Regions from separate parts of the Saccharibacillus brassicae genome, predicted to be linked through region 2. Evidence: a T-box and tRNA genes for the amino acid it is inferred to sense, from the RefSeq annotation. Region 2 holds a T-box; the other holds one or more tRNA genes.
What was found. A T-box is a leader RNA that pairs with one kind of tRNA and senses whether it is charged. The one in region 2 lies ahead of tyrS (tyrosine--tRNA ligase), so its partner is inferred to be a tRNA-Tyr.
Positions count from the first base shown of each region.

Region 1: it encodes a tRNA-Tyr, which carries the amino acid that the T-box ahead of tyrS (tyrosine--tRNA ligase) is inferred to sense. The anticodon was not compared.

Region 1 covers NZ_CP041217.1:2,669,585-2,679,953, reverse strand. Annotated here, with positions in the region: gene hprK (HPr(Ser) kinase/phosphatase) at 1-184, opposite strand, end outside; gene FFV09_RS11235 (ABC transporter ATP-binding protein) at 363-1,490, opposite strand; gene FFV09_RS11230 (PucR family transcriptional regulator) at 1,610-2,758, opposite strand; tRNA gene FFV09_RS11225 (tRNA-Lys) at 2,853-2,925, opposite strand; tRNA gene FFV09_RS11220 (tRNA-Tyr) at 2,933-3,017, opposite strand; tRNA gene FFV09_RS11215 (tRNA-Phe) at 3,030-3,102, opposite strand; tRNA gene FFV09_RS11210 (tRNA-Asp) at 3,134-3,209, opposite strand; tRNA gene FFV09_RS11205 (tRNA-Thr) at 3,223-3,298, opposite strand; tRNA gene FFV09_RS11200 (tRNA-Val) at 3,305-3,380, opposite strand; tRNA gene FFV09_RS11195 (tRNA-Met) at 3,400-3,473, opposite strand; tRNA gene FFV09_RS11190 (tRNA-Ser) at 3,516-3,607, opposite strand; rRNA gene FFV09_RS11185 (23S ribosomal RNA) at 3,814-6,749, opposite strand; tRNA gene FFV09_RS11180 (tRNA-Ala) at 6,938-7,013, opposite strand; tRNA gene FFV09_RS11175 (tRNA-Ile) at 7,040-7,116, opposite strand; rRNA gene rrf (5S ribosomal RNA) at 7,129-7,245, opposite strand; rRNA gene FFV09_RS11165 (16S ribosomal RNA) at 7,371-8,921, opposite strand; gene recR (recombination mediator RecR) at 9,629-10,225, opposite strand; gene FFV09_RS11155 (YbaB/EbfC family nucleoid-associated protein) at 10,252-10,369, opposite strand, start outside.
Region 2 covers NZ_CP041217.1:4,932,450-4,942,818, forward strand. Annotated here, with positions in the region: gene FFV09_RS20625 (winged helix-turn-helix domain-containing protein) at 1-71, shown strand, start outside; gene FFV09_RS20630 (iron-hydroxamate ABC transporter substrate-binding protein) at 170-1,126, shown strand; gene FFV09_RS20635 (YoaK family protein) at 1,281-2,003, opposite strand; gene FFV09_RS20640 (class I SAM-dependent methyltransferase) at 2,415-2,993, shown strand; gene FFV09_RS20645 (aldo/keto reductase) at 3,101-4,081, shown strand; gene FFV09_RS20650 (hypothetical protein) at 5,260-5,910, opposite strand; gene FFV09_RS20655 (5'-nucleotidase C-terminal domain-containing protein) at 5,981-8,206, opposite strand; T-box leader at 8,397-8,646, shown strand; gene tyrS (tyrosine--tRNA ligase) at 8,703-10,001, shown strand.

The DNA.
Region 1 (10,369 bases), 2.3 Mb from region 2:
TCAGCTCAGTTTTGCCCAACAGCTGAATGCGCTCCGGCGAATGATATTCGAAGTATCCGGCCATCTCTAGTCCCGGCCGGTTCAGGTCGTCGACGACGATCGGACGGCGTAATCCCTTTTCGCCCGATACGACTTCAAACTGAAACTGTTGAACCAGCTCGGCTACTTTTACCTTTTTAGCCATTGCGTATTCTTCCCTTCTCTCGGTCGTTCTTGTATGGAATCGTCGTGCCGCTTCTAAACGCTATCTTATTCATCGTAAAGGAAATACAGATCGAAAGCAATGCTCGTTCGCTGCCCGCCCCAAACGAAAAAGCCGCCCCGAAGGGCGGCCCTGTAAGCTCTTTCGGAGAGCAGCCGAATTATTTGACGTCGTAGAAGACGTTCACTTCGGATTCTCTTTCGAAGATGTGCGCTTTGTTCATGTCGATTGCCAGTTGAACCTGGGAACCTTCGCGTACGTTCGAACGTCCGTCTACACGGGCGATCGTCGTGTCGCCGCCGAGGCCGGTCAGGTACAGCAGCATTTCGTGACCGAGGTTCTCGGTAACTTCAACGTTGGCCGTGAAGACCGTTTTTGGCGAAGCTTCCAGGAAGACCGGCTCTTCGTGCACGTCTTCCGGACGCAGGCCCAGAATGACTTCTTTGCCGACCATCGATTTTTCGCGCAGGATTTGAGCTTTGCCGCGCGGAATTTCGACGTCAAGGTTCTGAGCCTGGAAGTACAGGCCGTCCGCTTTGTCGACCAGCGTGCCGTTGATGAAGTTCATCGTAGGGGAACCGATGAAGCCGGCAACGAAGATGTTCGTCGGGTTGTTGTACAGATCTTCCGGCGGAGCGGCCTGCTGGATGATGCCGTCTTTCATAACGACGATGCGATCGCCCATGGTCATGGCTTCGATCTGGTCGTGCGTTACGTAGATACAAGTCGTCTCGAGGCGCTTAACCAGTTTCGTGATTTCCGCGCGCATCTGACCGCGAAGTTTCGCGTCCAAGTTGGAGAGAGGCTCATCCATCAGGAAGACTTGCGGATCCCGTACGATGGCGCGTCCCAGGGCAACCCGCTGACGCTGACCGCCGGAGAGTGCTTTAGGTTTGCGCTCAAGCAAATGCTCGATATCGAGAATCTTCGCCGCTTCGCGAACGCGTCTCTCGATTTCTTCCTTTTTCACTTTGCGCAGTTTCAGGCCGAACGCCATGTTGGAGTATACGTCCATGTGCGGGTAAAGGGCGTAGGACTGGAAGACCATCGCGATATCGCGGTCTTTCGGAGCTACGTCGTTTACGACGCGGTCGCCGATATACAGTTTGCCTTCGGAAATTTCTTCCAGACCTGCGATCATGCGCAGAGTCGTCGATTTTCCGCAGCCGGAAGGACCGACCAGGACGAGGAATTCTTTATCTTTGATATCAAGGTTAACGTCGATTACCGTTGCTTTGTCGGAACCTGCGTATTTCTTATAGATATGTTCTAAGCGTACACCAGCCATTGAATGTTGCCTCCCTGTATTGAGGATATGTGTATGAAGCAAAGCGGCTTTCTTTTATCTGTTTCCATTCTAACTTGAATACGCTTTCCTGGCTATCCGCAAACTGCACAAAAATCCGCTCAGTCTTTTGTCACTTTATCCAATAGGAGCGCAAGCTTCATCGAAACGGCGTCACTGAAGTTGCGCACGTCGAGCCCCGTCTCCTGTTTGACCTTGTCCAACCGGTAGATCAGCGTATTGCGGTGGATGTACAGCTGCTTGGCCGTCTCGCTTACATTGCAGTTCATTTGGAAAAAAGTCGTCAGCGTCGCCAGCGTCTCGCTGTCCGCCAGCACGACCGCCCGGCCTTCGATCCGCTCCATGAACCGTTCCCGCTGCTCTCCCGGAATGCTGTAGATCAACCGCTCCAGATCCAGCTCCCACGGCAAGTGCACATGACGCGTCACATGGAACGTTTTGCCGAGAAAGACGCTTTCCCGCAAAATGCGCAGCGCCGGAACGAGTCCGTGGGCCGGCTGCAGCGGTTCCGATACCGACAGATTGAAAATGCCGGCCCATTCGCTCGCGATCAGCTCGTACAAGCCGAGTCCGAACGCTTCGAGCAGCTCGCGATCCGATTCGTCGCCTTCGCCCCGCTCTTCCGACAGATCCAGCACGTCCAGCCGATCAACGAGCAGCAGCCATTCCCGTTCGCGCAGCGGGACGACGCGCACTTCCCGCTCCAGAAACGTGGACAGCAGCTGATGCAGCTCTTCATAGCCGCCGATCGAACTCTGTGCCCCTTCGTAGATCAACAGAAACGGAATCATCTCCGTGAACAGGCGGCTTTTCAATCGCAGCGTATCCGGCAGTTCATGCGGCGCTTCTCCCGACTCCAGCCTGTCCGCCAGCCAGCGGCCCAACTGCTGCGCTTCCGTCTCTTCCTCCTGAAGGGACGGCGCGGAATGGTCCACTGCCGACGTCTGCACGAGCAGGGCGATCAATTCGCGCAGGGCAGGGTCCAACCGGTCGCTCGCGATACGAAAAGCGGTGCGTTCCGCCGTCTCCGACGAGGCATCGGCGGCGAAAAACCAGGTGGAGCCGGCTTCGACCACGCCCAGGCGCATCGCTTCTACAGCCGGCCCAGCTTCCGGTTCGCTTCCGGACGGCTGCATTCCAGGTTCGACCGCGCCCATCAGTTCCTGCTGCCGCTTTTTTGAGACGCCGATCCGTTCTACCGTTCTGCCCACGATCGATTCCAGTCGGCGCCGGATGTCCTGCACATTCATAGCCCGTCCTCCAACACCTGTTTTCTTCTATCTTAACATAAATCCAAATACGCAAAAAAGCCGCATTCCGTCAAAACGGAACACGACTTCTTGATGAGCCATGAAGGACTCGAACCTTCGACACCCTGATTAAAAGTCAGGTGCTCTACCAACTGAGCTAATGGCTCTCGAAACTGGTGGAGGCTGATGGATTCGAACCACCGAACTCGGAGAGAACAGATTTACAGTCTGCTGCGTTTGGCCACTTCGCTAAGCCTCCACACTATAAAGATGGCTCGGGACGGAATCGAACCGCCGACACAAGGATTTTCAGTCCTTTGCTCTACCGACTGAGCTACCGAGCCATACTCCATAAAACCAGTTATTCAATTAAAATGGCGGAACCGACGGGATTTGAACCCGCGATCTCCTGCGTGACAGGCAGGCATGTTAACCCCTACACCACGGTTCCAGACCAAATTTAATGGTGCCGGCGAGAGGACTTGAACCCCCAACCTACTGATTACAAGTCAGTTGCTCTACCAATTGAGCTACACCGGCATATGATGGTGGAGGCTGAGGGGCTCGAACCCCCGACCCTCTGCTTGTAAGGCAGATGCTCTCCCAGCTGAGCTAAGCCTCCATGGGAATAAAGATAAAGATAGCGGCGGAGGGGATCGAACCCCCGACCTCACGGGTATGAACCGTACGCTCTAGCCAGCTGAGCTACACCGCCATATTACAAGTGCCATTTTCTTTCTTGCAATGAAGAAAGGAATGGCGGAGAGAGAGGGATTCGAACCCTCGCACCGCTAACGCAGTCTAACCCCTTAGCAGAGGGTCCCCTTATAGCCACTTGGGTATCTCTCCAAACCGGTTTTTTCCGTGAGATTATTGTTCGCCGAACAGTATCCAGGAAAATAACCCACACCAGAAAAGACATGCATCTTGCAGTTACAGGATTTGCACCCTGAAAACCGGATCCGAAACGATCCACTTCGCGTCATGAAGTGTTTGCCTGCGCAGTGTGCTCAACCGAAGCAGAGGCTTCCGAAAAGCCTAGCTGCGCAAGTCTATAGGATAAGCCCTCGACCGATTAGTACAGGTCAGCTACACGTATTGCTACGCTTCGACCTCCTGCCTATCTACCTCGTCGTCTCCAAGGGGTCTTACCACTTGCGTGTGGGAAATCTCATCTTGAGGGGGGCTTCACGCTTAGATGCTTTCAGCGTTTATCCCTTCCGCACGTAGCTACCCAGCGATGCTCCTGGCGGAACAACTGGTACACCAGCGGTGCGTCCATCCCGGTCCTCTCGTACTAAGGACAGCTCCTCTCAAATTTCCAACGCCCACGACAGATAGGGACCGAACTGTCTCACGACGTTCTGAACCCAGCTCGCGTACCGCTTTAATGGGCGAACAGCCCAACCCTTGGGACCTACTTCAGCCCCAGGATGCGATGAGCCGACATCGAGGTGCCAAACCTCCCCGTCGATGTGGACTCTTGGGGGAGATAAGCCTGTTATCCCCAGGGTAGCTTTTATCCGTTGAGCGATGGCCCTTCCATGCGGTACCACCGGATCACTAAGCCCGACTTTCGTCCCTGCTCGACCTGTCCGTCTCGCAGTCAAGCTCCCTTATGCCTTTACACGCTGCGAATGATTTCCAACCATTCTGAGGGAACCTTTGGGCGCCTCCGTTACATTTTAGGAGGCGACCGCCCCAGTCAAACTGCCCGCCTGACACGGTCCCTGTACCGGATGACGGTACGAGGTTAGAACTAGCATGCGATCAGGGTGGTATCCCAACGGCGCCTCCCCCGAAGCTGGCGCTCCGAGATCTAAGGCTCCCACCTATGCTGTACAAATCGCACCCCAGTCCAATATCAAGCTGCAGTAAAGCTCCATGGGGTCTTTCCGTCTTGTCGCGGGTAACCTGCATCTTCACAGGTATTAAAATTTCACCGGATCTCTCGTTGAGACAGCGCCCAAGTCGTTACGCCATTCGTGCGGGTCAGAATTTACCTGACAAGGAATTTCGCTACCTTAGGACCGTTATAGTTACGGCCGCCGTTTACTGGGGCTTCAATTCAGAGCTTCGCGTTGCCGCTAACCCCTCCTCTTAACCTTCCAGCACCGGGCAGGCGTCAGCCCGTATACTTCGCCTTGCGGCTTCGCACAGACCTGTGTTTTTGCTAAACAGTCGCTTGGGCCTTTTCACTGCGGCCCCCTCGTGCTATTCACACTACCGGGGCACCCCTTCTCCCGAAGTTACGGGGTCATTTTGCCGAGTTCCTTAACGAGAGTTCTTCCGCGCGCCTTAGAATACTCTTCCCACCCACCTGTGTCGGTTTGCGGTACGGGCGCCTTCACCTGGCTAGAAGCTTTTCTTGGCAGTGTGAGCCCAGGACCTTCGCTACTGTAATTTTCGCTCCCCATCGCAACTTGTTCTTGGAGCCGGCGGATTTGCCTACCGACCAAACTTGTTACTTGGACGGACATATCCATCAGTCCGCGTCCCTTCCCTCCTGCGTCACTCCATTGCTCGTAACGGTTTACGGCGGTACAGGAATATCCACCTGTTGTCCATCGACTACGCCTTTCGGCCTCGCCTTAGGTCCCGACTAACCCTGAGCGGACGAGCCTTCCTCAGGAATCCTTGGGTTTTCGGCGGATCAGATTCTCACTGATCTTTTCGTTACTCATACCGGCATTCTCACTTGAATACAGTCCAGCGCTCTTTCCAGTACACCTTCAATCCGTATTCAACGCTCCCCTACCCCTGATGCGCAAGGCATCAAGCCATGGTTTCGGTGGTGTGTTTAGCCCCGTTACATTTTCGGCGCAGAGTCACTCGACCAGTGAGCTATTACGCACTCTTTAAATGGTGGCTGCTTCTAAGCCAACATCCTGGTTGTCTGGGCAACTCCACATCCTTTCCCACTTAACACACACTTGGGGACCTTAACCGATGGTCTGGGCTGTTTCCCTTTTGACAATGGATCTTAGCACTCACTGTCTGACTCCCGGATATAAGTTGATGGCATTCGGAGTTTGACTGGACTTGGTAACCCTTGGCGGGCCCCGCACCCAATCAGTGCTCTACCTCCACAACTCTCAATCCGAGGCTAGCCCTAAAGCTATTTCGGGGAGAACCAGCTATCTCCGGGTTCGATTGGAATTTCTCCGCTACCCCCACCTCATCCCCGCACTTTTCAACGTACGTGGGTTCGGGCCTCCAGTGCGTGTTACCGCACCTTCACCCTGGACAGGGGTAGATCACCCGGTTTCGGGTCTACACCTACATACTATATCGCCCTATTCAGACTCGCTTTCGCTGCGGCTCCGGCTTCTCACCTTAACCTTGCATGTAAACGTAACTCGCCGGTTCATTCTACAAAAGGCACGCCATCACCCCTTAATTGGGCTCTGACTTTTTGTAAGCGCACGGTTTCAGGTTCTATTTCACTCCTCTTCCGAGGTCCTTTTCACCTTTCCCTCACGGTACTGCTTCGCTATCGGTCACCAGGGAGTATTTAGCCTTGGCAGATGGTCCTGCCGGATTCATACGGGGTTTCACGTGCCCCGCACTACTCGGGATCCGTCTCGGAGGGAGCTTGCTTTCGGCTACAGGGCTATCACCTGCTGTGGCGGGTCGTTCCAAACCTCTTCGCCTACCAAACTCCTTTGTAACTCCGTGTGAGACGTCCCACAACCCCAGAGAGCAAGCTCTCTGGTTTGGGCTGTTCCGCGTTCGCTCGCCGCTACTGACGGAATCACTATTGTTTTCTCTTCCTCGGGGTACTTAGATGTTTCAGTTCCCCCGGTCTGCCTCTGCCGAGCTATGAATTCACTCGGTCAGTAACTGGGTATGAGTCCAGCTGGGTTCCCCCATTCGGAAATCTCCGGATCAACGCTCACTTACAGCTCCCCGAAGCACTATCGCGGTTCGTCGCGTCCTTCGTCGGCTCCTGGTGCCTAGGCATCCACCGTGCGCTCTTACTTGCTTAACCAAACTTCATTTGGGAAATCGTCTTCCGAAGAAGAGATCTTCCAGACGCGAAGTTTTTCGTTTCGGTATCCAGTTTTCAAGGAACAATTTTTGTGTGCATCACTGCTGTGCGGACCAAAAGTGGTTCACGCGCTAAGCGAAATCTCTTAGTTCGAAATCTCTTGATCTTTCCAAGCAGTTAAGCAATTATGGTGGAGCCAAGCGGGATCGAACCGCTGACCTCCTGCTTGCAAGGCAGGCGCTCTCCCAGCTGAGCTATGGCCCCATAAAAGGAAAATATGATGTTGGAAATGGTGGGCCCTAGTGGACTCGAACCACCGACCTCACCCTTATCAGGGGTGCGCTCTAACCAGCTGAGCTAAGGGCCCATAAAAGGATGCGCTTGGCAGCTTCCTACTCTCCCGGGACCCTGCGGTCCAAGTACCATCGGCGCTAGAGGGCTTAACGGTCGTGTTCGAGATGGGTACGTGTGGAACCCCTCCGCCATTACTACCAAACGCATATTTAATTGAAAGAGTTCCCTCTCTCAAAACCGAACAGTGAGTGTTTGAGTGTTTCTATTTTTTATCTCCCTAGAAAAGCGGGACTGAATGTCTCCGTTGCAGGAAACGATTCTCCATAGAAAGGAGGTGATCCAGCCGCACCTTCCGATACGGCTACCTTGTTACGACTTCACCCCAATCATCTATCCCACCTTCGGCGGCTGGCTCCTTGCGGTTACCTCACCGACTTCGGGTGTTATAAACTCTCGTGGTGTGACGGGCGGTGTGTACAAGACCCGGGAACGTATTCACCGCGGCATGCTGATCCGCGATTACTAGCAATTCCGACTTCATGCAGGCGAGTTGCAGCCTGCAATCCGAACTGAGACCGGCTTTCTGGGATTGGCTCCACCTCGCGGCTTCGCGACCCTCTGTACCGGCCATTGTAGTACGTGTGTAGCCCAGGTCATAAGGGGCATGATGATTTGACGTCATCCCCGCCTTCCTCCGGTTTGTCACCGGCAGTCACTCTAGAGTGCCCATCCAAGATGCTGGCAACTAAAGTCAAGGGTTGCGCTCGTTGCGGGACTTAACCCAACATCTCACGACACGAGCTGACGACAACCATGCACCACCTGTCTGGCATGTCCCGAAGGAAAGGCTTATCTCTAAGCCGGTCATGCCGATGTCAAGACCTGGTAAGGTTCTTCGCGTTGCTTCGAATTAAACCACATACTCCACTGCTTGTGCGGGTCCCCGTCAATTCCTTTGAGTTTCAGTCTTGCGACCGTACTCCCAGGCGGAGTGCTTAATGCGTTAACTTCGGCACCCAGGGTATCGAAACCCCGAACACCTAGCACTCATCGTTTACAGCGTGGACTACCAGGGTATCTAATCCTGTTTGCTCCCCACGCTTTCGCGCCTCAGCGTCAGTTATAGGCCAGAAAGTCGCCTTCGCCACTGGTGTTCCTCCACATCTCTACGCATTTCACCGCTACACGTGGAATTCCACTTTCCTCTCCTACACTCAAGCGGGCCAGTTTCGGATGCGAATCGGGGTTGAGCCCCGATCTTAAACATCCGACTTAACCCGCCGCCTGCACGCGCTTTACGCCCAATAATTCCGGACAACGCTTGCCCCCTACGTATTACCGCGGCTGCTGGCACGTAGTTAGCCGGGGCTTTCTTCTCAGGTACCGTCACTCCGGGTGCAGTTACTCACCCGGACGTTCTTCCCTGGCAACAGAGCTTTACGATCCGAAAACCTTCATCACTCACGCGGCATTGCTCCATCAGGCTTTCGCCCATTGTGGAAGATTCCCTACTGCTGCCTCCCGTAGGAGTCTGGGCCGTGTCTCAGTCCCAGTGTGGCCGTTCACCCTCTCAGGTCGGCTACGCATCGTCGCCTTGGTGAGCCGTTACCCCACCAACTAGCTAATGCGCCGCAGGCCCATCTCTCAGTGACAGCTTGCGCCGTCTTTCCTCATCTCTCCATGCGGAGAAACGATGTATCCGGTATTAGCATCCGTTTCCGGAAGTTATCCCAGACTGAAAGGCAGGTTGCCTACGTGTTACTCACCCGTCCGCCGCTAACTGTCAGAGAAGCAAGCTTCTCTTCAAGTCCGCTCGACTTGCATGTATTAGGCATGCCGCCAGCGTTCGTCCTGAGCCAGGATCAAACTCTCCATTAAGGTGCAACCTCTGTTGCACCCGCGACTCCGATTAGAGACCCCATAGGGCCTGGATTCGGATAAAGCGGATGGTCTTGAAGTTGACTTGTCAAGAAAGCACCATGTGCTCGTTAAAACGTGGCGGGAATTTGCATTCCCTATATTCACTCTAAACCGTGCTGAAGTTCCAGAGATTCAGATCCGAAGATCAAAACCCTTCGCTAAGCGCGGTTCCTCGAATCACTTGGCCCGGCTGGGTTCCGTGATTCTCGTTACTCACTGTTCAGTTTTCAAAGAACAAACTCGTTAATCTTATAGGTGTTATTTATTGATGTCACTCTTGTCTTGCTTGTTTCTTTCGTTCACCACCGCATCTCAGCGGCGACTTTTATATCATATCACAGTGGCAAGCAGTTCGTCAAGCACTTTTTTCAACTTCTTTTTCAGTGCCGATTTCTTTGGTTGGCTGTAAAAGGGTTGGCCTCGAAGAGCCGTTTATTAATGTATCACGCAGCCAGATAGCAAGTCAACACAATTCTGCATTTTTACTCACTTTTTTATCTTCGCCTATTTCTTCACGAAAGCGGCCGCTGAACCACAATAAATGGATTATACAATGAAAACGCTTCGCTGTCAGCCGCATTTTACGAAATCGGCATAAAAAATACGGCAGCCGACCCAAAGGCCGACTGCCGCCGCTATTTGCTTGTCCCGCATATACGATCGTCCTATAGCTCCCTGCGTCCTTCGAGAGCCTTGGAGAGCGTGACTTCGTCCGCATACTCCAGGTCTCCGCCTACCGGCAGGCCGTGGGCAATCCGCGTCACTTTGATCTCGAACGGACGCACGAGGCGCGAAATATACATCGCCGTCGCTTCCCCTTCGATATTCGGATTGGTTGCCAGAATCAATTCCTGCACGCGTTCGTCGCTAAGACGGGTCAACAGCTCCTTCAGACGGATGTCATCGGGACCGATTCCTTCCATAGGAGAGATCGCGCCGTGCAGGACGTGGTAATATCCGTCGAACTCGCGGGTCCGCTCCATCGCGACCAGGTCTTTGGCATCCTGCACGACGCAGATGACGGAAGCGTCGCGGGACTTGTCCTGACAGATCCGGCACGGATCGGTATCGGTAATATTGCCGCACACGGTGCAGTAATGCAGATTGCGTTTGACGCTGACAAGCGCCTTGGCGAAGTCGATCACGTCGTCTTCTTTCATATTCAATACATGAAAAGCGAGTCTCGCCGCCGTCTTGGGCCCGATCCCGGGCAGACGGCTGAAAGATTCGATCAGTTTGGCAATCGGCTCCGGATAATGCAAGGCCACACTTCCCTTTTACGAATAGTTTAGAACAGACCCGGGATTTTCATGCCGTTCGTGAATTTGCCCATGTCCTGGTTTGCCAGTTCTTCGGCTTTGGTCAGCGCGTCGTTAACGGCCGTCAGGATCAGGTCCTGCAGCATT
Region 2 (10,369 bases):
GGTTTGCGCGCTCGCTGGGAACGACGTTCGAGGGAGTACTGCCGGAAGCCGAAGGTCCCGCCGCGTATTGACTTTAATCGTCCGGCGGTCTAAACTTCTGTAGGGACTGATAACCGTTATCAGAAGTTGGACGACACCCAGACATTCTTTCAAGGGGGATCATGTTTTGATGAACAAACAGAAATCGTTTTTGGCGGCGTTCCTGCTGCTGTTCGTACTCGTGCTGAGCGCGTGCGGCAATGCGGCTCCGGCCAAGGAAGCCGCGCCGACCGCGCCTGCGACAGATAAGGCGGCTGAAGCGCCGGCATCCGGCACGGTCACGTATCAATCCGAGACCGGCCCGGTCGACATTCCGGCCAATCCGCAGCGGATCGTCGCTCTGACCTACGCGCCGAACATTTTGTCGATGGACGTTACGCCGGTCGGCGTCGACCAATGGACGGGTGCCAACCCGCTCTTCACGGACAAATTGAAAGACGTGGCCGTCGTTTCCGAAGAAGATCCGGAAAGCGTCGCCGCGCAGGCGCCCGATCTGATCATCGCCGGCGCGAACATGAAGAACCTGGATCAGCTGAGCAAAATCGCGCCGACGGTCGTATTCACGTGGGGCAAGCTGGATTATCTGGAGCAGCAGGTCGAAATCGGCAAGCTGCTGGGCAAGCAGGATGAAGCCCAAGCCTGGGTAGACGATTTCACGCAAAGAACGGCGGATATCGGCGGCAAGATCAAAGCGAAATACGGCGACGACGTCACGGTGACGGCGATCGAAGTCGACGACAAAAACGCTTACGTCATGGGCGACAGCTGGGCTCGCGGCACGGAAATCCTGTATCAGGCAATGGGCCTGAAAATGCCGGACAAAGTCAAGGAAGCCGTCGCGGCCGAAGGCTATTATTCGTTGTCGCTCGAAGTGCTGCCGGAATACATGGGCGATTTCGTCGCAGTCAGCCGCAGACTCGATGCCAGCAGCGAAATTATGGACTCTGCCGTATGGAAGCAAATTCCGGCCGTGCAGGAAGGCCATGTGATCGAGTTCGAATCGAGAGCTTCTTCGTACAGCGATCCGACGACGCTTGAGAACCTGCTCAGCATTTTCGAAAAAGGGTTCCTCGGCGAGTCGAAGTAAAACAAGGGGCGGCGGTTGGGAGCGTGCGCAGCCGTGCGGATTCGCGCGGGAATCGCGTGTCCGAACGCAGCCAGAAAAGCCCGGAAAACGGTATCCGATATGATCGGATACGCCGTTTTCCGGGCTTTTTTGCATACCGCGAAGCTTATGGCCGTCAGGAAAGTTTGCGCTCGCCGTCGCTGTCCAGGCCGCGGAACAGCGTGAAGACGACGATCAGGATCAACAGCGTGAGCAGGATCGGAATCCAGATGGCGCTGAACGCCAGGTGGACTTCCGCGATCCCGGCGATCAGCGCGCCGAAGCAGTAGATCAGCACGGCGCCGAAGCGCAGCCATGTCTCGCCGCCGATTCCGGCGCGCGCTTCGGAGTTGCGGGCGAAGGCTTTGCGGAAAAAAGCGATAAAGTCTTCGATCACGCTCGCCAGGTTGTTGGTCAGCACGGTGGTCGAGATGCCGGCGATGCCGAGCTTGCGCGCGGCGGTCGTCTGCATGCCCATCGCGCTGCTGAGCAGCAGGATCAGCACATGCAGCAGCGTCTCGCTCATGACGGGTCCCGCCAGCGCCGCGAACAAGCCGTAGAACAGCAGCTCGATGCACAGGATCAGCGTGATTCGGGCCGGCCAGAAGCCTGTGGCCTTGCTGCCGCTGAGCAGCAGAGCCGCCGCCGCGTTGCCCGCGATAAAGCCGAGGCAGGCCAGTCCCGCGCGGAGAAAAGACAGCTCGGTGACATGCGCGAACGACATGCCGAGGATGACGATATTGCCGGTCATGTTGGCGGTGAAGACGCGGCCGAGATGAATATAGCCGATCACGTCGACGATGCCGGCCGACAGGCACAGCAGCAGAAGGATTCCGCTGCGCCACATTTTGACGTGCAAAGCATTCATTCCTTTCCGTTTGACGGCGCGCCTCGGCGATCCGGGTCCGCAAGCGGCGGAACCGGACCGCGGAAGCGCGCCGAAGCAAAATTGAAGATTGAAGATTGAAGATTAAAGAGCCGTTCGGAGAGCCCACCGTTTAATTTTCGCAAGAAAATGGATCGATTTCAAGAAAATACGGAAAAGAAAATGAAAACCGCTCATGATCGGCTTTATATCGCGGTGAACGCAGTATCCGCTGACAAAAAGTAGGACAAAACGAGGCATTTTCCTGAAAAAGGGGTATGATTGAAAAAAGAGCATGACCGGCGTCGGCGCGGCGGATGCCGTTCGGCATTTGAGCGAATGAGCGAACAAATGAGCGAGCGAATCGCTGCGCCGGCGCCGCCTGCCCGGGAGAGGAGGGCCGCCATGCCCGAAGCCACTTTGATAATAAGCGGCGCGCTGGCAGCGATCGTGCTGCTGCTCGTCGTACTGATCGTCGTCGCGAGCGTCCGCAACGGCATTACGCCGATGCCGACGAGCCCGTCGGTCCGGCGCGCGGTCATGCAGCAGATCGGCCGCCCGGCGGACGACAGCGAGATCGTGGACGCCGGAGCCGGCTTCGGCACGCTTGCGCTGCAGCTGGCGCGGCGATTTCCGGCGTGCCGGGTAACCGGCATCGAGAACTCGATCGTGCCGCTGCTTGCGGCCCGGCTGCTCGGCCGGGCGAACCGGATGCCGCGAACCCGGCTCGTGTATCGGCGCGGCGATCTGTTTCGGTATCCGTACGAGTCGGCGGACGTGATCGTCTGCTATTTGCACCCGGCGGGCATGCGCCGGCTGGGACCGGTTTTGCGGGAGCGGGCGCGCGAAGGGACGAAGATCGTGAGCGTATTTTTTGCTTTTGACGATTGGGAACCGGACTCGGCCCTTGTCTGTTCCGATCTGTACCGGACCAAAGTGTACGTCTACCGGGTGCGCAGGCATCCGCTCGATATTCGGGTATAACGTGTACAGGAAGCTGCGGCAGCGCCGCGTCTCCCGGCGCCGACGCTTCGTACAGACGCAGCGCTGCCGCATTCTCGTTATTTTCAACCAAAAGGAGCGAATGTAAAATGGACACCGTCAAACTGGGTCGAACAGGATTGGACGTATCGAGGTTGTGTCTGGGCTGTATGAGTTACGGCATCCCCGATCGGGGCGCGCACGCGTGGACGATGGGCGAAGAAGAGAGCCGGCCGTTTATCCGCCAGGCGCTTGAGCTTGGGATCAACTTTTTCGATACGGCCAACGTATATTCCGACGGCACGAGCGAAGAGATCGTCGGCCGGGCGCTGCGCGATTTCGCCAATCGGGACGAGATCGTGCTCGCGACCAAAGTCCACGATACGATGCGCAAAGGGCCGAACGGCGGCGGATTGTCGCGCAAAGTCATCCTCAGCGAGATCGATCACAGCCTGCGCCGGCTCGGCACCGATTACGTCGACCTGTACCAGATTCACCGCTGGGACCCGCACACGCCGATCGAAGAAACGATGGAGGCGCTGCACGACGTCGTCAAAGCGGGCAAAGCCCGGTATATCGGCGCGTCCTCAATGTACGCCTGGCAGTTTCTCAAGGCGCAGCATACGGCGGAACGCGGCGGTTGGACAAAGTTCGTAAGCATGCAAAATTACGTCAACCTGCTCTACCGCGAAGAAGAACGCGAGATGCTGCCGCTGTGCGAAGCGGAAGGCGTCGGCGTCATTCCGTGGAGCCCGCTTGCGCGCGGCCGCCTGACCCGCGATTGGGAAGAGACGAGCAAGCGCTCGGAGAACGACGCGTTCGGCCGTACGCTGTACGACAAGACGGCGGAAGCCGACCGCCGCGTCGTCGAAGCCGTCGCCGAAGTCGCCCGGGAACGCGGCGTTCCGCGGGCGCAGATCGCGCTGGCCTGGGTGCTGCAAAAGCGCCCCGTCACCGCCCCGATCGTCGGCGCGACCAAGCCGCACCATCTGGAAGACGCCGCTGCCGCGCTGTCGATCACGCTGACCGACGAGGAAATCCGCCGCCTGGAAGAGCCTTACGTGCCGCATGCGGTGATCGGACACGCTTGAGTTTGAAGCGGTCTGCTCGGCGGTGTGGAGCGGACGGGGCGTGGGAGTGAAGCCGGAGGGAAAGCGGAAAGAAGCGTAGGAGAGAGCGCAAGCAAATGCAACAGCAGTATTGAAAGCGGGCCGCGTTCGAGCGGGTCGCTTTTTTGCGGTTCGCTGGAGCGGAAAGTCCACCGACAAATCCACCGACCGATCCAATCAGATGACGATCCGATCGAGCGATCCAGCAGCCGATCAATAAAGCAATACCAATAAATATGGTGTGGGAATATATTCATAATTTGATCGATTTTCTATACACTTATTTATAATTTATTCCGACTATAATACGAGGAGGAGGTGAATAACATTTTAAGGGTTCTTTTACTTATTGGAGTTTCGATATTAAGCATTTGCGGCGGTCTAATGTTTTTAAGCTTGTTTATTACACTTTTATTAACTATGGGGGAAGGATTTATTATTTTTCCTGGGCCACCAAAGAGACAAACGATCCTGTTTATGTTTTTAACTATTCTACCGTTTATTGTCGCTGTATACTTTCTAAACAGGAAGGATGACTATGTACTAATAATTACGATTCTTTTTTTCTTTATTTCGGCATTCATTCTTGGCTTTATTTGGGCAACTTTATAAATTGATTTTTTCATCCCTCTACCGCTTTGAACAGGCGCTGTATGGAGTCCACTTGCTTCGCGAATGCCAAGGCATTGTCGAGCATGACAAGCACGAACGGGCACAGCAGATGTATACATATTTGTAAGAAGACGATGAATCCCCCGAAGCGATTTGCCCGGCTGCGCTCCGTGATTTCGGCGCTCATCAAACAGGGCAAACCGCTCCTCGCTTCGCTAACCTGCGCGTTACGCTACCGCACTTCACCGGTGGGGTCCTAATTAGTAACCGCCAATCCATCTAATTCGCCGAAAAAGACGCCTTTTACACGAATAACTGCGATAATCCAACTAATCCGCTGCATTTCATGCTTTTCTTGAGATTAGTTTGAAAATAGATGGATCTGTGCAGCTATTTGCGATTTCCGGGATCAAGCGTCGAAAATAGCTGGATTCACGCAGTTAATTTCGCTCGTGACGGTATTTGAGCGAGAAGGTTACCGTTTATGCTGCCCATTCCGCCGATTCTGATAAGCCGCTCCATCCGGCCATCCGCCAGCCAGCTCCCCCTCACAAAAATTTCACCGCCGCCGGCTGCAGCACATAGCGGACGAGACGGCGGTTTTGCGGGCCGGTGCGGGGTTCGAACAGATTTTTTTGGCAAAGGGACCGCAGTAGATTGACCGCCGTGCGATGATCGATACGCAGATGGCTGCGCACGTCGATCGGGTGGAGAGGGCGTTCCAGCGTGCAGGCCAGGCGGATCACTTCCCGGTGCCGATAAGACATCGTTCGATTTGTGTCGCTCGGACTTTGGCTTTCCAGTCCCGCATCGCTACGCCTTTCATGTCGTCCCAGCACCATACGCAGCAGCGTGAGACTTAATTCCGGATGTTGGAGAACGTCGTCTTCGGAAAAACAAATCACGTCGAAACCCATCGCTTTGAGAAACGTTTTCCGGTTCAGCTGTCGGCAAAAGCCGCGGCGGTCCATGTTCGAGACGTGCGAGCCGAAGCTTCTGAGTTCAATTAGGAGATAAGTCGGAGGGACGATCCAGGCAAAATCGTAAAAATGGGACGTGCCGAGCCGGTCGGTCACTTCGTATTCGGGATGCAATCCGTCGAAGCCGCCCCGAAGCGGCCACCAGACGTTTTGGCAAAAATATTTTTCGGCGTCTCCTTGTTCAAGCGCCGCCCGCACCCAATAACTCCACAGCCGCAAAAAAAGCCCCTCCGCAAGGGAGGGGCTTTCGTGCGGATAGCCAAGGATTCGGCTCGGTCCGATCAGCGGATCAAGAAGCCGAAGCGGCCGTAACGGCTTCGAGGATCGATTTCATCTCGGCCGGCAGAACGGTGTTTTTCGGCAGGAAGCTGCCAGGTTCGCCGGGGCTCAAGATGCCGGCATGGACGAGCTGGGCAACCGCCATACGCGCGTAAGGAGCTACGTTCGAAGCGTCTTCGAACTGGCTCAGGACATACTTTTCGGTCACTGTCGGAAGCTTTTGCTTCAGTGCGGCAGCGAGAATCGTCGCCATTTCTTCGCGGGTGATGGAGCGGTCCGGATTGAACTTGCCGGCGCCTGCGCCTTTGATCAGGTTGGCTTTGAACGCCTGGGCGATCGCATCGGCGTAAGGCGCGTTTTTGTTCACGTCGGTGAACGCGGCGCCGCTTGCGGCAGCGTTGTTCAGGCCGAGCGCTTTAACCAGCTCGGACACGAAGCTTGCACGCGACACGAAGTCGTTCGACGGCACCGGTGTCGGCGTTGGCGTAGGTGTCGGTACAGGCGTCGGCACCGGTGTAGGTACAGGTACCGGCGTAGGCGTCGGTGTCGGCGAAGGAGCCGTTACCGGACCGTCGGAATCGGGAACTTCCACGCCTTTAGCCGGGATGTTCACGATGCGGCCTTCGACTTTGGCTGTGATCGTTTTGCCGGCAAAAGTGTCGACGACGTATTTGTAGAACACGTCGAGGTCGATCGGACCCGCGAGCGAAGCGCTGGCTTTGGTCAGCACTTTATAGTTGTCGCCGCCGCCTGCCATGAAGTTGTTCACGACTGCCGTGTAGGACTTGGCCGGATCGATCGGCGTGCCGTCTGTCAGCTGCAGGTCGCTTACGCGCTCGGCAACCGGCTTGTTCAGGTCGGCTTTGTATTTCAGGCCGGAAATTTGCAGCGTTTTGGTGTTCGGCGAGCCGTCGGCGTTGGTGCCCCACTGCTGCTGAAGCAGTTCCTGCACCTGTGCGCCGGTCAGCGTCAGCTTCACGAGCGTGTTGCCGAAAGGCTGGATTTTCGCCAGATCGGCGAATGTAACGTCGCCTTTTGGCAGGTCCGCGCGGATGCCGCCCGGATTCATGAACGCGAAATCGGCTGGTGCGCCGTTGTCGCCGAAGTTCGCCGTGCGCATCGAGTCGGCGATCAGATTACCCAGCGCCGCTTCGTTGTTGTAAGCGTCCGTACGGGTTACGGAACCGTCGGTAACGCCGACCGGCTTGGTCAGCTCCGGATGTTTGTCCAGGTATTTTTGAAGCAGGGCTACGGAGTTCGCGTCCGGCGTCACGCCGGCTTGGAACGTCGTCGTAACGGTAGCGGATTTCTGCGTCACGTCGCCCGTTTGCGCGTCGATCATCAGCTTGATGTCTTCAAAAGCGGTACCGTACGAATAAGCCTGCACGATCAGCTTGCCGTTGACTTCGCCGTTGGCCAGCGCGTGGTTGTCGCCGGCGACGATGACGTCGATCGGGGAGTTGGCCGGCAGCGCTTTTGCCAGATCGGCCGCTTCGCCGGTCGTCACGCCTTCTTTGGTGGAAGCCGGGTCGTGGGCGAGCACGATGATCGTCTCCACGCCTTGATCCTGAAGTTCTTTGGCGTACTTGTTAACCGCCGCGACTTCTTCTTCGACGCTCAGGAAACGAACGCCTGCCGTGCCGGCAGGAGAGACTTTGGCCGGCGTCGATTTGGTGACGAGACCGATAAAGGCGATTTTGACGCCGCCGACTTCTTTGATGACGTAAGGGTCGATCAGCGGTTTGCCGGTCGATTCTTCGATGACGTTCGCGTTCACGTACTTGAAGTTCGAGCCTTTGTGCATCACGATGCCGTCTTTCGGATCGAGTCCGCCGTTGAGCTGCGCTTTGAGCGCCGCGATGCCCTGGTCGAATTCATGGTTGCCGAGCGAGCCGACGTCGAATTTCATCATGTTCATCCATTCGATGGTCGGTTCGTCGCGTTCCAGCGAAGAGATCGGAGCGGAAGCGCCGACGGAGTCGCCGTTATGGAACAGGAGCGTGTTCGCGTATTTGGCACGCGCTTCGTTCAAATATGTAGCGAGAATCGGCGCGGTTCCGGCCGGTTTGTCGGCAACCGTGGAAGTCGTATCCAACTGTCCGTGCAAATCGTTGATGCCCAGCAGATGGACTTCCACTTCGCCTGGCGCCGCCGAAGCGATATTTGCCGTACCCAGCACTTGAGCGGACAGCAGCGCTGCGGCCGCAAACCCGACACTCGTCTTTTTCCAATTCATTACGTTGTATTCCCCCTAGAAGTATGATCGATCCTGAGCCATTGTATCACACGGGATTTTTTTAAATCAAAGGGTATGTAAACTCTATGTTAAATATATTTAAAATCGTTTTCGAAAAAAAGGAATTTGACACGGCTTCTTCGGCCATGTTATAAAGTGAATCAGCAAGTCTCCGGCCTGCGGAGCGTCATAACAAGCTTTGAAGGGAATCCAGTAGCGTTCGAACCCGTACTTTCAGAGAATCGGCGGTTGGTGCGAGCCGATAGACGAACGAACGTCAATTACGTCCCGGAGCTTCCCGTTACCGAACCCGCGATCGCGGAAGGAACGGGACGGACTCGTCCCCGTTATCGGACTTTATGAGAGGGAGACGCGCTTGCGGTATGGATGCAGGCGCCTTTCCAATCAGGGTGGTACCGCGATTAAGACTCGTCCCTGCAGAAATGCAGCAGGCCGGGTCTTTTTTATTTTTCCCATTTTGAAGGAGGATACGATCATGAGCACCGAACACACCCCGATCGAGAATAACGCCCTGTTGGACGACCTGGAATACAGAGGCTTGATCTACCAGGTGACGCACCGCGAGGAACTTCAGCAGAAGCTGAGCAGCGAGAGCGTCACGCTCTACAACGGATTCGACCCGACGGCGGACAGCCTGCATATCGGGCATCTGCTGCCGGTCCTGACGATGCGCCGCTTCCAGCAGGCCGGACACCGTCCGATCGCCCTCGTGGGCGGCGGCACCGGCATGATCGGCGATCCGAGCGGCCGTTCGACCGAACGTTCGCTCAATACGGCCGACACGGTCGCGGAATGGACGCTGAAGCTGCAAAACCAGCTGTCGCGCTTCCTCGACTTCGGCGACGGCGGAGCCGAAGTGCCGGCGAAGATGGTCAGCAACTACGACTGGCTCGGCCCGATCGGCATGATCGACTTCCTGCGCGACGTCGGCAAGAACTTTACCGTCAACTACATGCTGGCCAAAGACTCTGTCGATTCCCGCCTGCAGCACGGCATCTCGTTTACCGAATTTTCGTACATGATTCTTCAGGCGTACGATTTCCAGCGTTTGTTCGAAGACGAAGGCTGCTCGCTGCAGCTCGGCGGAAGCGACCAGTGGGGCAACATCACCGCGGGTCTCGACCTGATCGGCAAAACGGGCGGCGAAGGCGCGTTCGGCATGACGATGCCCCTCGTAACCAAAAGCGACGGCAAAAAGTTCGGCAAGTCCGAATCCGGCGCGATCTGGCTCGACCGCAGCAAGACGAGCGCGTACGCGTTCTACCAGTTCTGGATCAACACGGACGACGCGGACGTAATCAAGTTCCTCAAATACTTCACGTTCCTGAGCCGCGCAGAGATCGAAGCGCTTGAGAGCGAACATCTCAAAGCGCCGGAGAGACGCGAAGCGCAGCGCGAGCTGGCCCGCCGCGTGACGACGCTCGTGCACGGCGAAGAAGCCGTCGCAAGCGCCGAGAAGATTACGGCCGCCCTGTTCTCCGGCAGCTTTGCCGAGCTCAGCGAATCCGACCTGGCCGAAGCGCTGGCGGACATGCCGACGACGACCGTCGACGCTTCGTCCGAGCCGCTGCTGATCGACCTGCTGGTCGAAGCGGGCGCGGCACCGTCCAAAGGGCAGGCGCGCAAAGACATCCAAAGCGGAGCGGTATCCGTCAACGGGGAAAAGCGCACGTCGATCGAGACAGTCATCGGCGCGGAAGACCGCCTGCACGGCAGGACGCTCGTGCTGCGCCGCGGCAAAAAGAATTACTTCGTGGTCCGGTTCGAAGGCTGAGCTGCCAGAATGGATTAATCCCAGAAGTCACCGAAGTCTCCAATATGAAGCGGGCAGGGCGCCGAGGCGTCCGCCCGCTTTTTTTGCGCACAAAAGCTATAATCCGGTTCTCAAAAGAGCGAAACGCAAGCTTGAGAACGTAAAACATATAAAAAAAATACCGAAATCTATATTTTGTACAATTCAGACTCTGTTTATTCTACAGGGATTGACCATTATTTTTTATTTAACGTATAAGAATAAGGAATTATAATCTCTTTTTAGATATTCCGATTACGTTTTCGATCAAAAAGAAAGACGCGCACTTTCGAAGCAGGCTTTTCTTTTCCCCCGGCAACAGTGTACACTGAATCGTGAGAGAACGGTTT